Linked DNA regions of Desulfofalx alkaliphila DSM 12257. The protein of the gene in region 1 interacts with the protein of each later gene in a pairwise test. Links are inferred from orthologs where the notes say so. Each region holds a gene or a part of one and is shown in the gene's direction. Other genes may lie near its edges. The genes, in order: rlmB and BR02_RS0107940.

The links.
Region 2: the proteins of rlmB (region 1) and BR02_RS0107940 interact in binary tests that used the Escherichia coli proteins (3 or more experiments, as listed by UniProt). The link is inferred for Desulfofalx alkaliphila DSM 12257 from one-to-one orthologs.

Annotation. Positions count from the first base shown.
Region 1 is NZ_JONT01000029.1:286-7,761, reverse strand. Bases 3,061-6,039 are described here. They hold rlmB (23S rRNA (guanosine(2251)-2'-O)-methyltransferase RlmB), read left to right. Parts: upstream 3,061-4,166; coding sequence 4,167-4,913; downstream 4,914-6,039. Other genes in these bases: sigH (RNA polymerase sporulation sigma factor SigH), read left to right, coding at 5,560-6,039; BR02_RS0111595 (NYN domain-containing protein), read left to right, coding at 4,906-5,412; thyX (FAD-dependent thymidylate synthase), read left to right, coding at 3,387-4,154; BR02_RS0111610 (Mini-ribonuclease 3), read left to right, coding at 3,061-3,340. Also shown: gltX (glutamate--tRNA ligase), read left to right, coding at 1-662; cysE (serine O-acetyltransferase), read left to right, coding at 737-1,432; cysS (cysteine--tRNA ligase), read left to right, coding at 1,428-2,888; more of BR02_RS0111610, read left to right, coding at 2,924-3,060; more of sigH, read left to right, coding at 6,040-6,204. UniProt on the Escherichia coli protein: Specifically methylates the ribose of guanosine 2251 in 23S rRNA.
Region 2 is NZ_JONT01000012.1:51,026-68,190, forward strand. What follows is about bases 1-2,963. They hold BR02_RS0107940 (bifunctional ADP-dependent NAD(P)H-hydrate dehydratase/NAD(P)H-hydrate epimerase), read left to right. Parts: upstream 1-689; coding sequence 690-2,237; downstream 2,238-2,963. Other genes in these bases: BR02_RS0107930 (LytR/AlgR family response regulator transcription factor), read left to right, coding at 1-188; acpS (holo-ACP synthase), read left to right, coding at 309-683; alr (alanine racemase), read left to right, coding at 2,254-2,963. Also shown: more of alr, read left to right, coding at 2,964-3,378; BR02_RS15630 (hypothetical protein), read right to left, coding at 3,375-3,512; BR02_RS0107950 (YeiH family protein), read left to right, coding at 3,888-4,967; BR02_RS15435 (hypothetical protein), read left to right, coding at 4,995-5,162; BR02_RS0107960 (universal stress protein), read left to right, coding at 5,270-5,719; BR02_RS0107965 (hypothetical protein), read left to right, coding at 5,871-6,353; BR02_RS0107970 (hypothetical protein), read left to right, coding at 6,479-7,018; BR02_RS0107975 (metallophosphoesterase), read left to right, coding at 7,204-7,941; BR02_RS0107980 (GIY-YIG nuclease family protein), read left to right, coding at 8,020-8,274; thrC (threonine synthase), read left to right, coding at 8,300-9,802; BR02_RS14805 ([Fe-Fe] hydrogenase large subunit C-terminal domain-containing protein), read right to left, coding at 9,805-12,213; BR02_RS0108000 (CBS domain-containing protein), read left to right, coding at 12,383-12,820; BR02_RS0108005 (DsrE family protein), read left to right, coding at 12,995-13,375; BR02_RS0108010 (CBS domain-containing protein), read left to right, coding at 13,499-13,942; BR02_RS0108015 (amidohydrolase family protein), read left to right, coding at 14,152-14,946; and more genes. UniProt on the Escherichia coli protein: Bifunctional enzyme that catalyzes the epimerization of the S- and R-forms of NAD(P)HX and the dehydration of the S-form of NAD(P)HX at the expense of ADP, which is converted to AMP.

The DNA of each region.
Region 1 (7,476 bases):
ATTTACCTGAAGCCATGGTAAACTTTTTGGCGCTCATGGGCTGGTCCCCGGGTGGCGAGGAAGAGGTTTTTGCCGTGTCTGAGCTGCAGAAGCTTTTTTCCCTGGATAAGGTATCGAAAAGCCCGGCTGTGTTCGACCTGGATAAGTTGAACTGGTTAAACGGCTATTATATTCGCAACAGTGATTTGGATTATATAACTGATCTTGCGGTGCCTTACTTGCAAAGGGCCGGTTATATTGCCGAGGATGCCGGCCCGGAAGATGTCGCCCTGGCCAGGCAGATGGTGAAGGCCACCAGAAAATATTTAACGAATTTGTCTGAAGTAACCGAGCACGTGGGAATTTTTTATGATGACGCCGTGAAACCGGTGGATGATAAGGCCAGGCAGGTGCTGGCCCAGGAAGAGGTTCCGCAGGTAATGCGCCTGATGAAACAAAAGGTTTATGCCGCCGGCCAATTGGAAGAGGATGTGGTCAAAGGCATGTTAAAGGAGCTGACCAAGGAATTGGGCTTTGGGGGCAAAAAGGTGTACATGCCCCTCAGGGTGGCCTTAACAGGCAAACTGCAAGGGCCTGAACTGTATGAAATAATACCTATTTTAGGGGTGCGGCGTACGGTGGCCAGGCTGGATGCTGTGCTTGACGGAAGTATATTAAACTAAAGGGCCCACTCTGTCAGCCCTAATATAGGGTTGATATGGGGTCTCTTACTTGTAAATGTGGGAGGGTTAACTCCTTGTTTAAGCGGCTGCGTAGAGAGATTGAAGTGGTATTTGAACGGGACCCGGCGGCCAAGAGCACCTTGGAGGTGCTTTTGGCTTATCCGGGTTTACATGCCATTATGTTTCACAGAATTGCCCATCGGCTATATAAAAGAAAATGGTTTCTGATAGCACGTTTAATTTCTCAATTCTCAAGGTTTTTAACGGGCATAGAGATTCACCCCGGGGCTAAAATCGGTGAGGGCTTGTTCATTGACCACGGTTCCGGCGTGGTCATTGGTGAAACCGCTGAAATCGGTGACAACGTAACCATCTACCAGGGAGTAACCCTGGGCGGAACCGGTAAGGAAAAGGGAAAGCGCCACCCCACCATAGGGAATAATGTGGTCATTAGTTCCGGTGCAAAGGTGCTTGGCTCTTTCACTGTGGGTGATAATGTAAAAATCGGTGCCGGTTCGGTGGTGTTAACGGCCGTTCCTTCCAATTGCACGGTGGTGGGAGTGCCCGGCAAAGTGGTGGTAAAGGACGGTCAAAAGGTTGGGAAGGTGCCGGATATAGATCTGCGCCACGATTTGTTGCCTGACCCGGTGGCAGAGGCTCTTTCTGCACTGACAGAGGGTGTTCAGCGGCTGGAAAAGCGCCTTGATGAGCTGGAGAGGGAGAACGCGGTTCTAAAAACTAAGATTCAAGGGGGCCAACTTGGTGATTGAGGTATATAACACTCTGACCAGAAAAAAGGAAAAACTTGAAACCAGAAAACCGGGACGGGTTGATATGTATGTCTGTGGACCCACAACATACAACTATATTCACCTGGGAAATGCCCGCCCGATTGTGGTTTTTGACACTGTGCGCCGTTACCTGCTCTATAAGGGCTATGAGGTTACATATATTCAAAACTTTACCGACGTTGATGATAAAATTATCAACCGTGCCAGGGAGGAGGGGGACGATCCTATCCTGTTGGCACAGCGCTACATTAAAGAATACTTTGCCGATGCAGATGCTCTCAACGTAAAGCGGGCAGATAAGCATCCTAAGGTTTCTGAACACATACCTGAAATCATCCAACTTATTCAGAAACTAATTAGCAATGGCTACGCTTATAACGTGGATGGGGATGTGTATTTTAATGTGCGCAGCTATTCCGACTATGGCAAGCTGTCCGGCAGATCCCTGGATGAGATGCAGGCCGGTGCCAGGGTGGAAATAAGCGAGATCAAAAAGGATCCAATGGATTTTGCCCTATGGAAAAAGGCTAAACCCGGTGAGCCCAGCTGGGAGAGCCCCTGGGGCCAGGGGCGGCCAGGCTGGCACATAGAGTGCTCGGCCATGGCTCACAAATACCTGGGACATGGTTTTGACATACACGGAGGGGGCTATGACTTGGTATTCCCCCATCATGAGAATGAAATAGCCCAGTCTGAGGCTGCCTCCGGCCAGACATTTGCCAAATATTGGATGCACAATGGTTTTATTACGGTAAACCAAGAAAAGATGTCCAAGTCCTTGGGCAACTTTTTCCTGGTGCGGGAGATTTTAGACAAGTTCTCACCGGAAACGGTGCGTTTTTACCTCTTGTCTACCCATTATCGCAGTCCACTGGACTTTGATGATGAAAAACTGGCCGCAAGTGAGCGCGGAATGGATCGCATTAAGAACAGCTTGCGCCTGCTGGAGGAAGGGCTAAAGGCGCCGGAGGCGGATGGCGAGGCCACAGAGGATGACCGGCAGTTTGAAAATAAGCTGGTGCAGTTAAGGCAGTCCTTTGAATCGGCCATGGATGATGATTTTAACACAGCCCTGGCCATAGCCGTTTGGTTTGAGCTGGCCCGGGAGGTAAACGGTTACCTCACAAAGCTTCAATCGGGAAAAAGCAAGCAGGCATTAGAATTGCTGGAGAAGGCCAAAGAGCTCTACGGAATATTTAACGGTGTGCTGGGAGTGTTTAAGGAAGATGCCGCCACGGGGCAAATAGTATTGGATCAAAGCAAGTCCGGTGGGGACGATTTGACGGAAAAACTGCTGCAGTTAATCATCGATGTTCGGCAGCAGGCCCGTAAAAATAAAGACTGGCAAACGGCCGATGCAATCCGGGATCGTTTAAAAGAGCTGGGCATAACCCTGGAAGATACCCCACAGGGCGTTAGATGGAAACGGGATTAGTAATCCCGGCGCAAAGTATAGAAGAGAGTGAACCCATGGAATCTGAAAAATTTATCTTTAGCCATTTGCCCTTAGAAAACCCCCACTTGCTACCTCCGCTGGCCCTGGCCTACATTGGAGACGCCGTTTACGAAGTGGTGGTGCGCAAGTACTTAATTGCCAAAGGCTTGGTTAGGGCAAATAAACTACATAGGCAGGCCATAAAATATGTGCGGGCCGGTTCGCAGGCTAAAATTTTATTTGCCCTGGAAAACAAGCTTACCGATGAAGAAGTTGCTGTGGTGCGCAGGGGCAGAAATGCCAAGTCCGGCCATGTGCCCAAGGGCTCCCGGGTGATGGAGTATCGCCACAGCACGGCCTTTGAAAGTTTGATAGGCTATTTGTATCTAAAGGGCGACCTTGCCCGTTTAAACGAAATACTTGAAATTGCCCATGGGGTTATAGAAGAGTGATACTACTTTGGCGGTGCCTGCCGGCCCGCCGGTTAAGGAGAATAATATGGGTAGTAAAGAGCTAAATGTAAAGCTGCTGCGCTATACGCCCAATGCCGAAGAAATAGTGGCCATGGGCGCCAGGCTGTGCTATTCTGCGGCCTCAATTGATGAGGTGGCAGGGGGTATAGCTGTCCGAGATCAGGGTGATTTTATAAGAAAATTAATGGACATGGGACACCATACCCCCTTTGAACATGTAACCTTTACCTTTGGGGTGGAGGGTGTGTCCAGAAGCCTGCTGGCTCAAATCACCAGGCACCGCATTGCCAGTTTCAGTGTGCAGTCCCAACGCTACGTGGGAGAAACCTCTACCCAGAACCGGGGAGAAACCTTTGGCTACATTGTGCCGCAAAAGGTGAAGGAACTGGGTCAAGAGGCCGAAGAAGAATTCCACCGTCAAATGCAACAAATACAAGAGTGGTACGACGGCTGGGTGCAGCGCTTTGGCGGTGATCGTTCATCGTATGAAGATGCCAGATTTGTTTTGCCCAACGCGGCGGAAACAAAGCTGGTGGTGACAATGAATGCAAGGGAGCTAATGCACTTTTTTAATCTGCGCTGCTGCAACCGTGCCCAATGGGAAATTAGAAGGTTGGCCCACCGCATGCTGATGCTGGTAAAAGAAGTTGCTCCCACCTTGTTTGCAAAATCCGGACCCCGCTGCCTACAGGGAACTTGTCCTGAAGGCAAATTAAGTTGTGGACAAATGAAAAAGGTAAGGTTAAAATACCTTGCAGAGAGTGATAATAGCAATAAAACTACCTTGGAGTAATGGTGAGGAAAAATGTCTCAAGATATAATTGCAGGCCGCAACCCGGTTAGGGAAGCGCTGCGGGCCGGACGAACCCTGAATAAAATAATGGTGCTGTCCGGGGCCAGAACGGCGCCCATAAGAGAGATAATGGACATGGCCAGGTCCAATCGGGTGCCGGTACAAAGGGTGGACAAAAACCATCTGGACAAAATCACCGCCGGCGCCAGCCACCAGGGGGTGGTGGCGCTGGCGGCAGCGATGAATTATGTTGATCTTGACCATATAATAGACGGAATAAAAGACAGCCCCCCTTTTTTGGTTTTACTGGACGGAATACATGACCCCCATAACCTGGGGGCCATTATACGCACTGCCGATGCAGCCGGTGTACATGGGGTGGTTATACCCCAAAGGCGTGCCGTTCCCTTGACCTCAACGGTGGCAAAGGCATCGGCGGGCGCCATAGAACACCTGCCGGTGGCCAGGGTAACAAACCTGGCCCAGACCATTAAAAAGTTACAGGACAGGGGTTTTTGGGTTGTGGGTGCTGACATGGACGGGCAGCAAACACACTGGGAGTCGCCGCTGAACGGGCCCATTGCCTTGGTAATCGGTGGTGAAGGAAAGGGTTTGGGCAGGCTAATAAAAGAACGCTGCGACCTGGTTGTCAAGCTGCCCATGTTTGGCAATATCAACTCACTAAATGCGTCCGTGGCAGCGGCATTACTAATTTATGAGGTGGTGCGCCAGCGCACCCAAGGTAACAGCCATGCCTAATTATTATGTAATAGATGGATACAACGTAATTCATGCCTGGCCTGAGTTTGAAAACATCAGAGAGACTGCCCTCGACCATGCCAGGGATAAACTGATTTCCATAATGGCTAACTTTGCCGCTGCCACCGAGAGCCATGTGACGGTGGTGTTTGATGCCCACCTGGTGAAATCCGGGATTGAACATATGGAAAAAAGGTTTAACATAAAAGTCTACTACACTTCCCAGGGTGAGACGGCAGACGCCCTCATTGAAAGATTGGTCGGAGAGTTGTCCCTAAAGGGCAGGGTATACGTGGCCACATCAGACTGGGACGAACAGCGCATAATCTTTGGCCGAGGTGCATATAGATTAACGCCTAAGGAACTGGCAACATTGATAAAGAGGATCAAAAAAGAAACCAGGCGACATGCGGCCACTGATTTACCGGCGGAAGATTATTTGGAGAATAGACTGCAAGATGAGGTAAGGAAAAAATTTGAGCAATGGCGTAGAAGTTAGAACTAATCTATGCAAAAAAAGACATGCCCATCTTTTCTAGTTGACTAGCCTTTTTGATTTCAGTTATAATTGATATTGTAAGCATTTTGCTTCTTCACAAAACTAAAAAGCAAAGCTTTTTAAAAGTACAGAAAGCGGGGCGATGTAATGAGTGCCAATGCACAAAGAGAAGTTGCCGGAGATTATCACCTACTAATTGACGAAGAAGTTGTTGAATATGCCAGGCAAGGTGATAATGCCGCCTTGGAGTACTTGATTAACAAGTACAAAAACTTTGTGCGTGCTAAAGCCCGCAGTTATTTCTTGATTGGGGCAGATCGTGAAGATATTATTCAAGAAGGCATGATTGGGTTGTACAAGGCCATTCGTGATTTTAGGATGGATAAGCTATCTTCATTCAGAGCTTTTGCCGAGTTGTGCATAACCCGCCAGATAATTACCGCCATTAAGACGGCCACAAGACAGAAGCATATACCACTGAACTCATATGTTTCACTTAACAAGCCCATATACGATGAAGATTCTGATCGCACCCTGCTGGATGTTATTTCAGGTACAAAAATTACAGACCCGGAAGAACTGATTATTAGCAGGGAAGAATTTGATGATATAGAAGAAAAAATGGGGGAAATTTTAAGCTCCTTAGAGTGGAAAGTGTTGATGTCATATCTGGAAGGCAAATCATATCAAGAGATTGCCGAGGAACTAGACAGGCATGTGAAATCCATTGATAACGCCCTGCAAAGGGTAAAGAGAAAAATTGAGAGATACCTGGAAAAGAGAGAAGCCTAAGGAAAATAGCTGGATAATATTGATAGCTAAATAGTATTGACAATGGGCTCTGTATCTGTTAAGATAGACCTTGCGTTTGAGAGTTAAAATCTCAAAGAACCAGCCGGCGTAGCTCAATTGGCAGAGCAGCTGACTTGTAATCAGCAGGTTGCGGGTTCGAGTCCCATCGCCGGCTCCAGTTTTTATTACCGGCAAAATCCATTGACGGTATATTGTGGAGGAGTTCCCGAGTGGCCAAAGGGATCAGACTGTAAATCTGACGTCGGACGACTTCGTAGGTTCGAATCCTACCTCCTCCACCAAACATAAAAACTGCCAGAAAAAAGCTCTTGTCTTGTCTTTTTAATAATGGTATAATAACATTTGTCGACGCGGGGTGGAGCAGCCGGTAGCTCGTCGGGCTCATAACCCGAAGGTCGAGGGTTCAAGTCCCTCCCCCGCAACCAAATGCCGCCGTAGCTCAGTAGGTAGAGCGCATCCTTGGTAAGGATGAGGTCACCGGTTCAAGCCCGGTCGGTGGCTCCATAAAAAGCATCTAATAGGGCGGTGTAGCTCAGTTGGTCAGAGCACGCGGTTCATACCCGCGGAGTCGCTGGTTCGAATCCAGCCGCCGCTACCAAGCAAGTCCAGTGCATGCACTGGATTTTTTTGTGTTTTTTGTTAGCACTTGCAGGATTTCGCTTCTTGTTATAGAAATAACATACTGGCCTTGTGATACCGGTAGAAAAGTATAATTATAATTATTTTGGCAATAATTTAAAGACGTGTAAGAATTTTCAAGGAGGAGAGTTACCAAATGGCAAAGGAAAAATTTGAGCGGAATAAGGTGCACGTAAATATTGGAACCATCGGTCACGTTGACCACGGTAAAACCACACTGACCGCTGCTATTACTTCAGTGCTGGCCTCCGCCGGTGGCGCACAACTTAAAAAGTATGATGAAATTGACAATGCTCCGGAAGAAAGGGAGCGCGGTATCACCATCAACACCTCACACGTTGAGTATGAAACTGAAAACCGTCACTATGCACACGTTGACTGCCCTGGTCACGCCGACTATGTTAAGAACATGATTACCGGTGCTGCCCAGATGGACGGAGCCATATTGGTTGTATCAGCCGCAGACGGTCCCATGCCCCAAACCCGTGAGCACATTTTGCTGTCCCGTCAGGTGGGCGTGCCCTACATCTGCGTATTCTTGAACAAGGCAGACATGGTAGACGACGAAGAACTGCTGGAACTGGTTGACATGGAAGTGCGCGAACTGCTGTC
Region 2 (17,165 bases), on another replicon or contig:
AGGCCAGGCTTAATCCGGCCATGTTTTTTAGAACCCATCGCTGTTATTTGGTAAATTTGCATAAGGTAAAGGAAATTATACCTTTTTTTAACGGGACCTACAACCTCCTGTTGGAAGATGAATCCTGCAGTGAAGTGCCCGTTTCCAGGGCCCAGGCTAAGAAGCTAAGAAAGATATTAGGCTTTTGACGGAACAGGATAAATATATTTAACAATAAAAAAACCCCCTGGGATATTGACTTTGCCTATCCCAGGGGATACTTTTTATTAGAGTAGGATATTTTTTCTGACAAGGGAATGATGAATTCATTGTTAACGGGTGTTGGTACAGATATTATTGAGATTGAACGTATAGCCGGTGCTGCTAAAAACCCTCGATTTTTAGAGCGAATTTTTACCCGGCAGGAGCAAGAGTACTGCTTGGCCCGTAAAAATCCTTACCCTTGTTTGGCTGGCCGCTTTGCTGCCAAAGAAGCGGTGCTAAAGGCCTTGGGTACGGGTTTGGCCGGGTGCAGGTTTGTTGATGTGGAAATATTGACAGCAGCCCAAGGGGGGCCGCCCAAGGTAAAACTTTATGGAGGGGCCCGCCAAGCAGCCCTAAAACAGGGGGTCAGTGGGGTGCTGCTCAGTATTTCCCATGATAAGGAACGTGCTGTGGCCTTTGCTGTGGCAGTAAAGGAGTGATGCTTGATGAGGGTGGTAACCGCTGCGGAAATGAGAGATATTGACCGGACTGCCATTGAACAGTATGGCATCCCGGGTGTTGTGCTCATGGAAAACGCCGGTATCAAGGTGGTGGAAGCGGTTTGTGAACAGTTGGGCGGCTGTGTTAAGGGCAGAGTAGTTACCATATTTGTTGGCAAAGGTAATAACGGCGGAGACGGCCTGGTGGTGGCCCGGCACCTGTTAAACAAAGGTGCCGATGTACGGGTCTTGATGGTGGCAGACCCTGAGCAGCTGGTGGGTGATGCAGCCCTAAACCTAAACATTTGGCACAAAATGGGGCAGAAGGTATACCCGGTGCATCAGCCCAATGGCATAAACATGGTTAAGGTTTCCTTAATGAGCACCGATCTTGTGGTGGATGCCATGTATGGTACCGGCTTCAGGGGTGCTGTAAGTGAAAAAATTGGCCGCATTATTGATTTAATTAATGCCAGCGGCCTGCCGGTGATTGCAGTGGATATACCTTCGGGCTTGGAGGCGGATACAGGGCAGATTAAGGGCCCTTGTATCCGGGCAAATGTGACAGTTACCTTTGGGCTGCCCAAGTTGGGAATGGTGTTGGAAGCTGGAGTAGCTGTTACCGGTGAGATGGTGGTGGCCGATATTTCCCTGCCTAAGCCGCTCTTGGCGGGAAGAAAAATGAATCTGCTGCAAAGAAATAGGGTGCGGCAGTGGATACCCCGGCGCAGGTTGGCAGCCCATAAGGGGAACTTCGGTCGGGTGCTGGTGGTGGCCGGCTCGGTGGGCATGGGGGGTGCTGCCCTGCTTACTGCCACTGCCTGCCTAAGAAGCGGTGCGGGCTTGGTTACCCTGGCCATGCCGGAGCAATTACATGACGGAATAGTTGGTGCGGCGCCCGAGGTAATGACGCTGCCTTTGCCCCAGGAGAACGGTGTGTTAACGGCAAAGGCCTTAGGCGCCCTTGTGGATAAATTGAAATTTATGGACGTATTGGCTGTGGGGCCCGGTTTAACCCGGCGGGATGAAGCTGTGGACCTGGTGCACCAGTTACTGCCCCATGTCAATATACCGGTGGTTATAGATGCAGACGGGCTTAATGCTGTGGCTAAAGATCTTGCTGTCCTGGAGCGGGTTGCCGGTCCGGTGGTGTTAACCCCGCACCCCGGCGAAATGGCCCGCCTATTAGGTGTGACAGTGGATGAGGTGCAGCAAAATCGCATATCTCTCACCAGGCAGTGTGCGGAAAAATGGGCCTGTACAGTGTTGCTGAAGGGGGCGCGAACCCTGGTAGCAACCCCCCAGGGTGAAATTTATATTAATCCCACCGGAAACCCGGGCATGGCCACCGCCGGCAGTGGGGATGTGCTTACCGGCGTTATTGCTGCCTTAATGGCCCAGGGTCTGCCGCCGGCTGAGGCAGCTGCGGCCGGAGCTTATTTACACGGCATGGCCGGTGATTACGGGGCTTTGCAGTTGGGCATGACCGGACTGACGGCAGGCGATATATTAGAAAACTTGCCCCGGTGCATAAAGGAAGTTGAAGATTATTAGTTTAGGAGACTGATCTATGTCATTGTATCCCATTTGGGCGGAAGTGAATTTAGCGGCAATTGCTCATAACATAGGTGAAGTGTGTAGAGTGATCAAGCCCGGTACCAAGGTGATGGTGGCTGTTAAGGCAAACGGCTACGGCCATGGGGCGGTGGAAGTGGCGAAAACTGCCCTGCGCAGTGGGGCAGACAGCCTTGCGGTGGCCCGGGTCAATGAGGCACTGGAACTGCGCAGCCATGATATTGACTGCCCGATACTGGTATTGGGCTACATTCCGTCGGAACAATACCCGGAAGTAATTAATCATAATATTACCCCAACCCTGTATTCCGTTGAATCTGCACAAAAACTAAACCAAATTGCCCTGCAAGAGGGGCAAAGGGTGAAGGTGCATATTAAAGTTGACACCGGTATGGCCCGGTTAGGGTTTATTCCGGAGGAGGAAACTGTAAAAGAAATAAAGCAGTTGCTTGAGCTGCCAATGTTACAGGCTGAAGGTATATATACACACTTTGCCGATGCTGACAACAATGATAAAAGTTATACCCATATGCAGTTTGCCAGGTTTATGGACTTTTTAGACCGGCTGCATGGGGAGGGAATAGACTTTGAAATTCGCCATGCAGCCAACAGTGCAGCCATAATAGATCTTCCGGAAACGCACCTGGATATGGTACGCCCGGGAATAATGGTCTATGGTCTTTACCCCTCCCCCCATGTTAACACAGACAGGGTAAAACTAAGACCGGCCATGACCTTAAAAACAAGGGTCGGGCATGTTAAGGAAGTGGATGCGGGCACCTTTGTCAGTTATGGGTGCAGCTACTGCACGCCACATAAAACCACACTTGCAACGCTGCCGGTGGGTTATGCCGACGGCTTCACCAGAATGCTAACAAAGGGTGAGGTCTTAATCCATGGGGTGCGGGCGCCGGTGGTGGGCACCATTTGCATGGATCAGTGCATGGTTGATGTGGGCCACATAAAGGGTGTAAAACCCGGCGATGAGGTGGCGGTGTTTGGCGGTGAACAAAGGGATGCCATTCCGGTGGAAGAAGTGGCTAATAAACTTGGCACCATCAATTATGAAGTAATATGCATGGTGACGGCCCGGGTACCGCGGCTGTATATACACGCCTAAGGGGTGATATAATGGCCCGACGGCCAATGGCGGCGGGGATTTCGGTATGCCCGTTCAGGAATACTGGCACTGCTAAAATGATGGCGGTAAATGGTAGAAGGATTGCGGGATGTGAAACATATAACTATCATCATTTGTCAACTTGCAGCGAAATAACCAGAAATACTGGGAGAGATAAGGAACTTTACCACTCAAAAAGAAGGCTTATAATAAAATCTTTTAAAAAAACACCCCCACTATCATTCACATGACAGCATTTTTGTCATGGCTGTACTAAAATTTACATAGGTCATGCAAAGCTATTAATTTTGTCGCAGTGATGACAAATATTAATGGGCAGGCAGTAGAATAGTTTTACATAGGGAAAGTTGCAACTAATATTAATCCCTAATACCATAGAATTGAGGTGATAGGTGGATTAAAGACTTAATTACATTAGTATATTATAATAAAATCTTAGTTTTTTAGTTTTTTGCTTGTCTTGATTATTACTTACTTAAGAATGTGGGGTGTTTATTTTGGGTCAGACACAACTAGCCAAACAACAAACTAGCTTGGTAGATACCGTCATTAAATCTATACCCGGACTAATTTTAGTGGCCCTGGTGGGTTACGGGGCAGTTCAAGCAGACGGCTGGATGTCAGCCAACGCCAAATCCGTTAAAAGTGCCTTGAGCTTGAACTACGTTTTCATAGCTATCCTTGCCGGTATGCTAATTAGAAATACTGTGGGTGTGCCCACTGTATTTGAACCCGGTTTAAAATACTCAACAATTTTTACCAAAACCGGTATCGTAATTATGGGTACTAAATACACTTGGGCCAGCTTGGTTCAGGTGGGTGCCGTAAGTATGGTTTTCATCGCAGTATTTTTATTCGGTACAGTATGGGTATTATTCAAGTTTATGCCTAAGTTTAAGCTGTCTGATAAATTGGGCGGCTGTTTAGCAGCAGGTTTTTCAATTTGTGGTGTTTCTGCCACCGTTGCCACCGGTCCTGCCATTCGGGCCAAGGGGCAAGAAATGGCTTACGCCATTGCAGCTATCTTAATCTTTGGTTTGGGAATGCTGTTTATACTGCCACCCATTGGTAAATTAATCGGTTTAACAGATGTGGAATTTGGTGCCTGGGCCGGTGTGGCCATTGTAAACTCCGCTCAGGTGTTGGCAGCAGGTTTTGCCTTTGGTGAAGAGGCCGGTTTAGTGGCCGGTATCTATAACATGGGTAGGGTCGTTCTGTTACCCCTGGTTGTACTATATATTGTAATGCACGTATTGGGTCGTGAGTCCAAAGAAGCCGGTGAAATCAATAAAACCCAGTTTGTTATGGATAAGTTTCCCGTGTTTGTGTTGGCGTTCTTAGCTCTAATGGCGCTGAACACTGCCGGTGCATTTAGCCCTGAGGAACTTAAAACTGCATCTAAGCTTATGGATTACGCCTTTACACTGGGCTTTGCCAGTATTGGTTTAACCACCCGGTTTAGTGATATGAAGGCCGCAGGTAAAGACGGTTTGATTCTCGGCTTCATGGTAGCTTTAATTAAAGCTGTTCTTGCCCTGGCGGTTATCAAACTGATTTTACCCCTATAATGATTAGCTGAGCAGGAGGTGCCATTGATGACTGAAGAGAAAAAAAATGCTACCGTTGTAAATAACAGTGTAGATGAAGATAACAAAAAGGCTCTCGAAGAAGCTAGGGCAGCGGACAGAAAGGTGCGCAGACAGGATTATGCGGTAATAATTTTGGGCTGTTCGCTGGTTTTACTGGCTAAGCTTTTCTCATAAGTATAAAATGTAGGTTACCGGGAGAAACAAATGGCAGGTAGAAGTTGAGCTTCGCCTGCCATTTGTATATCAATTTTTGACACTTGCTGATAACGGAGGATAAAGCCATGTATAAAAATATATTGCTGGCCATGCATGGGGAAGAGGTTAACTTTGATCAGCTTATTAAACAAACCTTGTATTTGGTGGAAAGGTCCCAATGCAAGATTACCTTGCTCAATGTTATAGAAACCAATTTAATTCACTACGGGGAGGTGGATACGCTTCTCACTGCCACTGCAAAACAGCGGTTTATTGACTACATAAATGAAATTGGTAGGGAACAATCCCAAAAGGTGCTGCAAGCCTTTACAGAGTCAGCCTCCCAGAAAGGCATTCAGTTCAATTGGAAAACCAGAGAGGGCAAGCCCGCCGATGAAATAATAAAAGAATTAAAGGAGAACAACTATGATCTTGTGGTGTTAGGCACTAAAGAACCCGGCCCGGGAAATACCTCCAGCCGGGTAAAGGAAAGACTGGCCAAAGATCACCTCTGCACAGTATTAATGGTAAAATAGATGATAAATCAAAGAGACGACGCAGTTCCAGCAAAAGGGCCATGGCAAGGAGGGTTTTAAAAAGAGCAAGGAGAAGTAAGTAAAAAGCCAGATCTTTTTCTGCCCAATGGACAATATAATAAATATAGAATAGTTATGTGAGGTGCTTTCGTTGAACGGCAGACCCCAAATACATATTGAGACACCAAAGGAAGAAAAGGATAAATTAATTAAATGGTACGGCTGGATTACCATTTTAGTAATATGTATTACGCCCCTTGTGCTGGTGTTTTTACCTTTATTGATGTTAAATACCAGCAAAATCAATAAAATGTTAAAAGAATCCCGGGTGCCGGAAGTTGACTGGCTGTCTGGCAGGGCACAAGAGGTAAACTTTGGATTAAAAAATGAAGACGGTGTAGATTCAGTGCAGGGTGAAATAATTGTGCAGGATGAAGAAGGACAATTGATAAAATGTACCTTTCTAAAGTATGTGGGTAAAGATACTAAAATACTGCCGGAGATCAAAGAATCCAACCTATTGGAAATAACTGGAAAAATGGACAAAGAAGACAAGGTCTTTTTAATTAGAAATGTCAGAGTTGTAGAAACGGAAAAAGTATACACCACAGAACCGGTCTTATCAGTTTATTAAAAACCAACTAGTTGCAGGCAGCTGCCCAACTAGGTTGGTTTTTGTTTTTAAAGCAAGGCTGTCAGAGGCTTTGCTCTCCTATATGGCTGGGATTTAGGAATAGGTTGTAAACGGGGGAGGTTATTTTGAAAGGTGTATTTAGAACATCGGTTGATAAAGCAGACTTTAAATACACACTCATAATTATAACGGCTCTACTGTTTTTTGTGGGAGCAGTGTATTTAAGTACCAATGTAATGGTGGAAAATAGGTATCAAAAAGCCGTGGCTAGGCTAAAGGAAGAAAAATGGGAAGAGGCAGCATTAATTTTAAGCCACATGCCCAACCATAAGGACGGAGAAATACTAAAAAGATATGCCCTGGCAAGGGATGAAATGGAATTTAAAAGCCAACCTGAGCTTGTTGAAACGGGCTATGTCACCGTGCTAAGACTTCTATATGAAATCCCGGATCACTATCAGGGGGACTTCAAAGAAGACATAGACAGACTAAAAGTGCTGGTATTGGCAAAGAGGGAGCAGGCCATTAAAGAAGGGGCCGTTCAACCCCACTTTTTATATTTCGATGATAGCTCTGTGCAAAAGGTGTATGCTGTTCGCCTTGGAGATAAAGATTTATTCTATGAGAGAAGTTACCTTGTACCCAACTTTGAAGTGCTTGACTAAGGGCATATCCGGCCCTATTCCTTTGGCTTTGTCACCGTCTGTCTATTGCAGTAATTGCTTGGCTTGAGACTAACTTCACTGGAGCAGTGCTACACCGGCTGTATAAACTGTTTTCCCTTGGTTTATGTTGACAGACAAGGGCAGTTAAGTTTATTATTAACTAAAATTTCCGGGGGGCTGCTGCAGTGAAACTATTTGCCATTAGTGACGTGCATTTATCCTTTGATGCTCCAGTGGACCCTAATAATTGGGATGCTGTGACGGCCTATAAGCCGATGGATGAATGCAGCATAGAGTGGAAAGAACACTATAAAGAATTATATTATAACTGGTGTGATATGGTGGGCGATGAAGACGTGGTACTGATGCCCGGTGATATATCCTGGGCCACTAAGTTGAACCAAACGGTACATGATATGAATTATTTAGGGATGCTGCCGGGACTGATTATTGCTGTGCCCGGAAATCACGATTATTGGTGGCAAAGTCTCACTAAAGTACGTGCAGCACTGCCCGCCAACATGCAGGTTATTCAAAACGACCACATTATTTTAGACAACATTGCCATATGCGGCACCAGGGGGTGGGTGTGCCCCAATAACGGCGGTGGCTTCACTGAACATGACGAGAAGATTTATAAACGGGAAATCATTAGACTGGAAAACTCGCTGAGCAGTGTAAAACAGCCAGTGGAAGAAATAATAGTGCTGATGCACTATATGCCCACCAACGAAAAGCATGAACGGTCAGGATTTATCGAAGTGCTGGAAAAATACAAGGTCAGCACTGTATTGTACGGCCATCTACATTCCCGCGCTCAAAGGTATCGTTTGCCGGACACCGCCTGGGGAATTAATTTTCACCTTGTAAGTGCGGATTATGTTAAGTTTACACCGGTGCTGATTCGAGATACAAATCTTTAAATATATAATGCCCCGGCAGAGGCAGTGGGCAAATGTTGCCCTTTGGCAGTTATGGAGGCGGTGTTGTATAATAAATAGATGAAAAAGAAGTGGTATTATGTTTACATACTACGTTGCTGCGACAATTCACTTTACACCGGGTACACCGTAGATATTGAGCATCGACTGCGGGAACACAATGAGGGTCGGGGCAGTAAATATGTACGCTCGCGGCTGCCTGCAGTATTGGTGTATTATGAAATTTATCCCAGTAAAGAATCGGCCATGGCCAGGGAAGTGGAGTTAAAAAAACTCCCCCGAAAAAAGAAACTGCAGTTAATAAGGCAGTATTAATTACGGATTTGGAGGACTATTTAACATGCATTACATAAGCACTAGGGGACAAACCGAGCCGGTGGTTTCAGCACAGGCAATAAAGCAGGGCATTGCGCCCGATGGGGGCTTATTTGTACCGGAGCGCAAGGTGTCAGTGGACCTTAACCAACTGCATAAAATGGTGGGTGCCGGCTATGCAGAGGTGGCTGAGCAAATTCTATCTCTCTACCTTGTGGACTATACCCCCGAAGAAGTGGCCCAATGTGTACAGGGTGCTTACGGGGAAGGAAAATTTGATCACCGGGACATAGCACCGGTTTACTCGCTCAATGAAAACCTGCATGTGTTGGAGCTGTGGCATGGGCCTACCTGTGCCTTTAAGGATATGGCACTACAGATACTACCCCATTTGTTAACTAAGGCTGCCCAGAAAACCGGAGAAAAGGACGAAATAGTAATCTTGGTGGCCACCTCCGGAGATACCGGGAAAGCGGCATTGGAGGGTTTTAAAGATGTGCCGGGAACAAAAATAATTGTTTTCTTCCCCCAAGAAGGTGTCAGCCAGGTGCAGCGGCTGCAAATGATCACCCAGGCCGGCAATAATGTCTGGGTGGTGGCGGTGCAGGGCAACTTTGATGATGCCCAAAGCGGTGTAAAACAAGTATTTGGTGACCTTGAATTTAACCAAAGGCTGGCCCAAAGGCACTATAAACTGTCATCGGCCAACTCCATTAATTGGGGACGCTTAGTGCCCCAGGTGGTATACTACTTTTCTTCATACCTAAAACTGGTGGAGAAAAAACAGTTGGCAATGGGCGAACCCGTCAACTTTGTGGTGCCCACCGGCAACTTTGGCAACATTCTCGCGGGCTACTACGCCAGGCAAATGGGTTTACCGGTAAAACGATTAATTTGTGCCGCCAATGCCAACAATGTACTTACCCACTTTATTGGCACCGGGATATATGACCGTAACAGGGAATTTTTAAAAACAATATCCCCCTCCATGGACATATTAATTTCCAGCAATTTAGAAAGGCTGCTGTTTGAACTTACAGACGGTGACGGGGCCCAGGTGCGCAAGTGGATGGGGCAATTAAAAGATACAGGTAAATATCAGGTGGATGACATTACCAAACAAAGGGTGCAAGACATTTTCTGGTCTGCACACGCATCCGACAGGGATACCTTAGAAACAATTGCAGAGGTTTGGCACCGCCATAACTACCTGGTGGATACTCACACCGCAGTGGCTTTTAGGGTCTACAATGATTATAAAGAGCAAACGGGCGATACCACAAAAACCGTCATTGCCTCCACTGCCAGCCCCTTTAAGTTTAACACCAGTGTTGCGGAGGCGGTTTTGGGTAAAGAGAAGGTGATTGATAAAAGTGAGTTTGCCTTGCTTGATGCCCTGTCCAAGCATACCGGCTGGCAAATTCCTGCGGGATTAAGGAACTTAGACCAAAAAGAAATACTGCACAAAAAAATAACGGCCAAAGACGGCATTGGTACCGCTGTGGCCGATATTCTAGAGGCAGATTAAAATTAATTTGCCTTACTGATATTGATATGGGCAATGCTTTGAATGGCACAAATAAAATGCCTTACCAACTCCGGGTCAAATTGTGATCCGGAGTTTTTTATTAACTCATTTGCCGCCTCGGCATAGCTCAGTGCCTTGCGGTAAGGACGGTCGGTGGTCATGGCATCAAAGCTGTCTGCAATGGCCACAATCCGCCCTAAAAGGGGTATCTGTGTGCCTGCTAAGCCATAAGGGTAGCCTTTGCCGTCGTAACGTTCGTGGTGGTATAAAATTACATCCACGGCTTCGGATAAATCGGGAATTTGCCTGGCAATTTCTGCCCCCACCAAAGGGTGTCTTTTTATGGCTTCGTACTCTTCTTGGCTTAATCTGCTTGGTTTTAAGAGCACTGACATATCCACATGTATTTTTCCAATATCATGTAGGAAGGCGCCATATCTTAAATGTTTTAGCTTGTCTTCGGGCAGAAGTATTTTTTTGCCCAATACTTCTGCATAGTACATCACTCTCTCGGAGTGTTTAAAGGTATAGCGGTCTTTGGCGTTAATAACAATGTTTAAGGTCTTAATGGTACTGATGGTATTTACTTCACCCTGCTGCTGCTCCGTAGGTATTTCGTCCAGCACTGATGAGTAGAGTACAGCCCTGTCTTTTTTTATTTTAGCCTGGTAAAGGGAGTAGTCAGCCAGTTTGAGCAAGTCCCCTTTATTGGTTGCGTTTATGGGATAACAACTGATTCCTGCAGAAACGGTAAGCTTAATAAAGGAGCCATCATTAAAAATGTTAAATTTAGTATTTCTTACGGTGTCAACAAGTTTATTTCCCAAATCCAGAGCTTCCGTGGCAGAGACCTTGGGCACGATCACTGCAAATTCTTCACCGCCATAACGGGCCACAAAACCGTTTTTAAAGATCTTTTTTAATACTAAGGCCACCTCAAGGAGCACCTTATCACCGACGTCGTGGCCGTAGAGGTCGTTTACAATTTTAAAGTTGTCAATATCGATCATGAACAGCGCAAAGGTTTCGTTGGAATAGCGGAAAATTTTTATCTGTTTTCCCAGTTCCTGTTGAAAACTGCGGTGATTATATAAACCTGTCAGACTGTCAGTGGAGGCCATGTAATCAAGGGTACTGCTGACAATCATCATCATGGCCATGGAGTTGTTTAACTCCTTAACCTGTTTAAGTAAATAGGGTAGGCACATTTGATATTCAGCCTTGCCCTTTAACACCGCTATGGCTTTTTCCCAGCAGGTACTGTATCCACAGGCTCCGCAGTTAGTTAAGTCTTTGGGTTTCTTTTTGCCTGTTTTCCGTAGAACCTGCCAAATTTGCCGGTCGCTAAATATTTTTTTAACACGCTGCTTATTGTAAAAGGTTCGGGTGGTATCCATAGGGGGCCCCAATGGGGTAAAATCAGCCGGGTACTTATACCCGCTGTCGCTGTTTCTTTGTTCTTCCGTATAGGTGATCACTTTTTTGGATTTATTATAACACAATTCTTTGTTTGCAATTTCCGGGCCGGCGATACAACCGTCGCAGCAAAGCATATCAACCATTACAGGGGTCAAAAAGCCGCCGCTGATGGAGTTTAAAATACTCTTGCACTTTACCGGCCCGCTGGCTTCAATCACATCCAGCGAGCTGACATCTGATTGTAAACCCACCGCTTTCAATAACCCCCCTGCCAGTGGAAGCAGTCTGGCTGTGTTGGCACCGGGGGAGTCCCAGTGTGTATTGGCCGGTTGATTTATTAGATTAATTTTTTGCTCTGCAAACCATTGTTTCAGCTGTCTAAAGGTAATTACCGCATCAATGTAATCCCCGGCGTGACCGCAGACGGACTCAGCTTTTTTGGCTATACAGGGTCCGATGAAAACGGTTTTATGTTGGGGGAAAGTTTTCTTTGCGTATTGACCGGTTATCATCATCGGTGACTGTAATGGTGAAAGATAGTTTATTAAATTAGGGAAATGTTTTTCTATCAGCATTACCACCGAAGGGCATGCTGAGGAAATAACGGTCTGATCACTTTTGGCCAGCAGGTCCTGTAATCGGTGGGCATGTATCTCTGCACCAAAGGCTGCTTCTAAAACATATGAAAAACCCAGTTGCCGCAGGCCGCTAATGAACTGGCCGGGAAAACAGTCAAAGGAGGCACTGAAAGAAGGTGCCACAATGGCCACCGTTTTTAGGCCGCTGCTATGCCATTCTTGCACAGTTTTTGTGTCGTCAAATATAACCTTGGCTCCTTGGGAGCAGACCTTTACACAACTGCCGCACAAGATGCAATCTTCCTTTGATATGGTGGCTTTACCGTTCTGAAAGGAAATTGCTTTTACAGGACAGGCACGAACACAGGCATAACAATTACAGCATAAATCATTATTTGTATAGAGTATCCGCATTTTACCACCTGAATTCTATATCTATTATTATATTAATTCGCTATTTTACGTAAAAATCCTATAGATAAAATGTAAATTATAAAAGATTTTACATTTGCAGAATAATTTATGCGTGTAATTGAGAACATAAAAATGATATACATCAAAATACAATCTCGGGAGGGATTTGATGTCACAAAAACTGCAGGAGATTATGACTACTAATGTAGCCACAGTTAGCCCCCAACAATCAGTGGCTGAAGTGGCCCAAATAATGAGCCGCCATAATATCGGCTCCGTGCCCGTTGTCGAAAATGGCAGGTGCGTAGGTATGATTACCGACCGTGATATTACACTGCGGGTGACAGCCCAAGGCCAGAACCCCGCAAATACCCCGGTTCAATCGGTAATGTCCACAGACCTCGTCACCGGCAATTCACAAATGGATGTACATGATGCTGCCAGTCTGATGGCCCGGCATCAAATCCGTCGTTTGCCGGTGGTGGACAACGGTAAACTTTCCGGCATTGTGGCCCTGGGGGACTTTGCAGTACAAAACATTTACCAAGATGAAGCCGGACAAGCACTTTCCAGCATTTCCGAGCCGGCTTCACCGCAACAAATGTAACAAAAAATGCGGCAAGGGGGCTAACCCCTTTGTCGCATTTTTTTGCCTGCCCTAATAGCCGTCAGGATGGAATAAGATGCTAATTAAGCTCCAATTGTCGTATGCGCGACAAACTTCCCTATAAAACCAGTATATACTAATTTATATACTTATCAATAATGGGGGGATAGGCCAATGAGTGAAATGAAGGTGCTCTTTCATGTCAATGAAACAGAGGCTTGGACCAAGTCTTTAGGAAATATTACTAACTTTCTAAAGGATCAACCACAGGGCAAGGTTGAGGTGGTGGCAAACGGGCCTTCGGTCACTGCATTTACCGGCAGTTGCCAGGCTAACGGCGGTGGCGGATGTGGCTGTAGTCTACAAAAGGGAGACTTGCTGGAACAAATGGGCAGGCTGTCCAATGAAGGTGTAGTTTTTGCCGCTTGTCGGAACTCACTTAAAATTTATGACATAGACGAAAAAACCCTGCCCTCCTTTGTTAAGGTGGTGCCGGCGGGTATTACGGAAATTGCGGCCAAACAATCTGAAGGCTATGCCTATATAAAACCTTAATATTTTGTAGCAAAGAAACGTCCAGAAACCGGACGTTTCTTTTTACTTGGGGTAACATTGCCATAAAACACATATTGCTATAAAATATACACATAATGATTTCCACTTGTAGGGGGTGCGCTTATGAATGTTAAAGATATTATGTCCACCAATGTAGTTACAGTAAATGAAGATACCACCATAGAAAATTTGGCAAAACTACTGATCGAAAACCAAATTTCCGGGGTGCCGGTAGTTAATGAAGGGCATAGGCTTGTGGGCATAGTGACTGAAGGTGATCTGCTGCACAAGGAAATACCCCCCAGAAGGCCGGAGTATGTAGGCATTTTAGGCGGTATTATTTACAAGGGCCTAAAAACATACAAAGAAGACTTTAAAAAGCTAGCGGCCATAAAGGCCTCAGAAATTATGACCAAAAGGGTGGTAACCACCACCAAAGACAGCCCTGTGGAAGAAGCGGCCTCACTGATGGTTAAACACAAGGTTAAGCGCCTGCCGGTGGTGGAAGGTGACAAAATTGTAGGTATTGTAAGCCGCTCAGATATTATTAAAAATCTTACAGAATAAAGTAACACCAGGTAAATAAAAAGAAGGCCTGTGTAGGATTACTGCACAGGCTTTTACACTGGGTGGCCCCAAAGGGCCCCATAGTTCAAAGGGCCATCCGGCCGGAGGAAAAGGCCCCGGTAAATATATGAAAGAAGGATTATGTTTATTAGGGGACGAATACTGACACCTATTACTACCACGATCATCAATATACGGGGGTTTTTAGATTGATAATTGATATGCACGTGCATTTTTTTCCTGAAAATGTGGCACCAAAGGTAACACAACATTTAGCTGACCATTATGGGATAGATGTTCCTTATCAAGGCACCTTGGCTGAATACAGTAAAATGCGCCTCAGCAGCCGGGTTGATACCGCTGTTTTTTTCACTGCCGCCACCAAGCCGGAGCAGGTTCAGTCGGCAAATATCTGGGCAAAAAGCAATACCGGGGGCGCTTATATAGGCTTTGGAACCCTGCACCCCGATTATCATGATATAGACGGTGAAATTAAAAAGCTAAAGGACTGGGGGGTTAAAGGCGTTAAATTTCACCCGGACTTTCAGCAGTTTTATTTGGATGATGCTAAGGCTTTAACAATTTACGAAAAAATGGCCAAGGATTTTATTATTATTTTTCATGTGGGTGACGAGGAAAACGGCAATAACACCGTTTATTCTTCGCCCCGCAGACTGGCCAATGTATTGGATAACATACCAAACCTAAGGGTTATTGCCGCTCACATGGGTGGCTATAAAATGTGGGATCTGTCTATGCAGTGGTTGGTGGGTAAAGAGGTGTACTTTGACACCTCAAGCACCTTTGGCATTTTACCGGATGAGCAATTCAAAAATCTTATTAAAGAACATGGTTATCACAGAATTCTGCTGGGAAGTGACTACCCCTACAATGACCCGCAGCGGGAGCTCCGGTGCCTGTCCGGTTTAGGCTTAAAGGATAAGCAGTATCAAGCCATCATTGGGGAAAATGCTAAAAAACTACTGGCAGGGGTAGGCTTATAAATATAAATCCTTAGAGGTGAGCAATGCAAAAAACTAAAATTGCCCTTGTACAAATGAATGCGCCCTTTGGTGAGATAGAAAGCAATTTAAGAAAAATCAGCAATTTTATTATGGAGGCCCACCGACAAAGGGTGGATATTATCTGCTTTCCCGAGTTGGCTTTGATGGGCTATAGCCGTGACCAATCCCATCTCCATGCCGAACATATCCCCGGGGAGAGCAGTAGATACATAGTGGATTTGGCCCAAAGATACGGTATTACAGTACTATTGGGCATGGCCGAAAAGTCAACACAGGCAAATAAGCCCTATATCACCCAGCTAATAGCCATGCCAGACGGCAGTTATCATAAATACCGAAAAACACATTTGGGGGGCAGTGAGCAACCATATTTTACAGCGGGGGACGCAATACCTGTCTTTAAAACCGGCAAGGCGGTTTTTGGTGTGCAAATATGTTGGGATTTACACTTTCCTGAAGTGTCCACCATCATGTCCCTGCAGGGGGCAGAAATTATCTTTGCACCCCACGCCTCACCCTGCGTGGCCGGAGATCGAAAAGAATTATGGTTAAAATACTTAACTGCCAGGGCCTATGATAATGCAGTATATCTGGCGGCATGCAATTTAATAGGTAACAGCAGCCAGGGCCACCCCTTTGCCGGCGGCAATTTGGTAATAGACCCCAAAGGCAATGTCATTGCCGATGACTTTAACAATGAGGAAGGTATGTTGGTGGTTGATTTAGACGAGGGTTTAATTAATAAAATCCGCTATGAAAGGACCACGTCCATGAGGTACATTTTTCATTTGGATGCCCGTCGGCCGGACTTGTATGAAAAATATAAAGGAATATTAAAAGAAGGCCATAGATTGGGTTAAGTTACCGGACTGGTAACTTCGACCTTGCCAAACACCTCACCGCACTGACAGCCGTAAGTGACAAAGTCTGATCTTTGGCCTTCACATATACTGATAATGCGCACCTTGGAATCTGTACTGTATATGGCTTCGTTGCAGTTGGGGCAATTTTTGTCGGTAATAAATTTCTTCGGTTTTATTACTATACAATCCCTTTCATTGGTTTCAACTATACAGTTATTGAGCTTTAATTTAGTTAAATGATATTTTTTTAAAATAGCTTTTAAAACCAGCAGCATTATTGCCCTGGATGCACCGTTTTGCACCCTCAAAAAGGTAGTGAGGGCCAGCTCAGCGCAATTTCGATCTTCAATTGTTGGGAATGGGTAAAGGGTATTTTTTTCATTTTTCATATTACCATTATGCCCATTCCCCCATTAGATATTACCACAATACCACCCTAGGCCCTTTGGCCCAGGGCGGCACTCAATCCTGCAAGGTAACCGGTGGAAAAGGCAATTTGCAGGTTATAACCGCCTGTCAGGGCGTCCACGTCTATCACTTCCCCGGCAAAGTACAATCCCGATACCAATTTAGATTCCAGGGTAGACGGGTTGATTTCACCGGTTTTTACTCCACCGCTGGTAACTATTGCCTCGTTTATGGGCCTTGTGCCCGTCACCGTTAAAATAAGGCCCTTTAGGATTTCCGCCAGGGAAAGCCGTTCCTTTTTAGTAACCTGGTCAACGGGCTTATCCCCGTTCAAGGCCGCCAACCTTATAACCACCGGGATTAATTTTTTGGGCAAGAGATCATCAAGGGCATTTTTCAACTGCTTTTTTTGGTACTTTTCAAAATCCCTCAGTAGACGCCTATCTAACTGCTCGGGGGACAGGGCCGGTTTCAAATCTATGGAGAGCTTAACTTCTTTAGCCTTATTAATATTTTTTAAAAAACTGCTTAAGGACAAGATGGCCGGGCCGCTGACACCGAAATGAGTAAAAAGCATTTCGCCAAACTGCTCTTGAACCACCTTCTTATTGGCCAGCAGCTTAACATTTACATTTTTTAATGTTAGGCCCTGCACTTCCTTGGGCCATTGGTCTTTAGTAACCAATGGAACCAAGGCCGGCTTAGGTTCCACAAGGGTGTGACCCAACCGGCCGGCCATGACATAGCCGTCCCCGGTTGAACCGGTATTTTGATAAGACAAGCCGCCGGTTGCAATCAGCACCTTGGGGCAGTAAATTTTAGTGTTATCTTGCAGCAAGACCCCGGTTACGGTACTGTTGGTACACAATATCTTTTTAACGGGACAGTGATAACGAATATCTACCCCAAGCTTACGCAGGTGTTTTT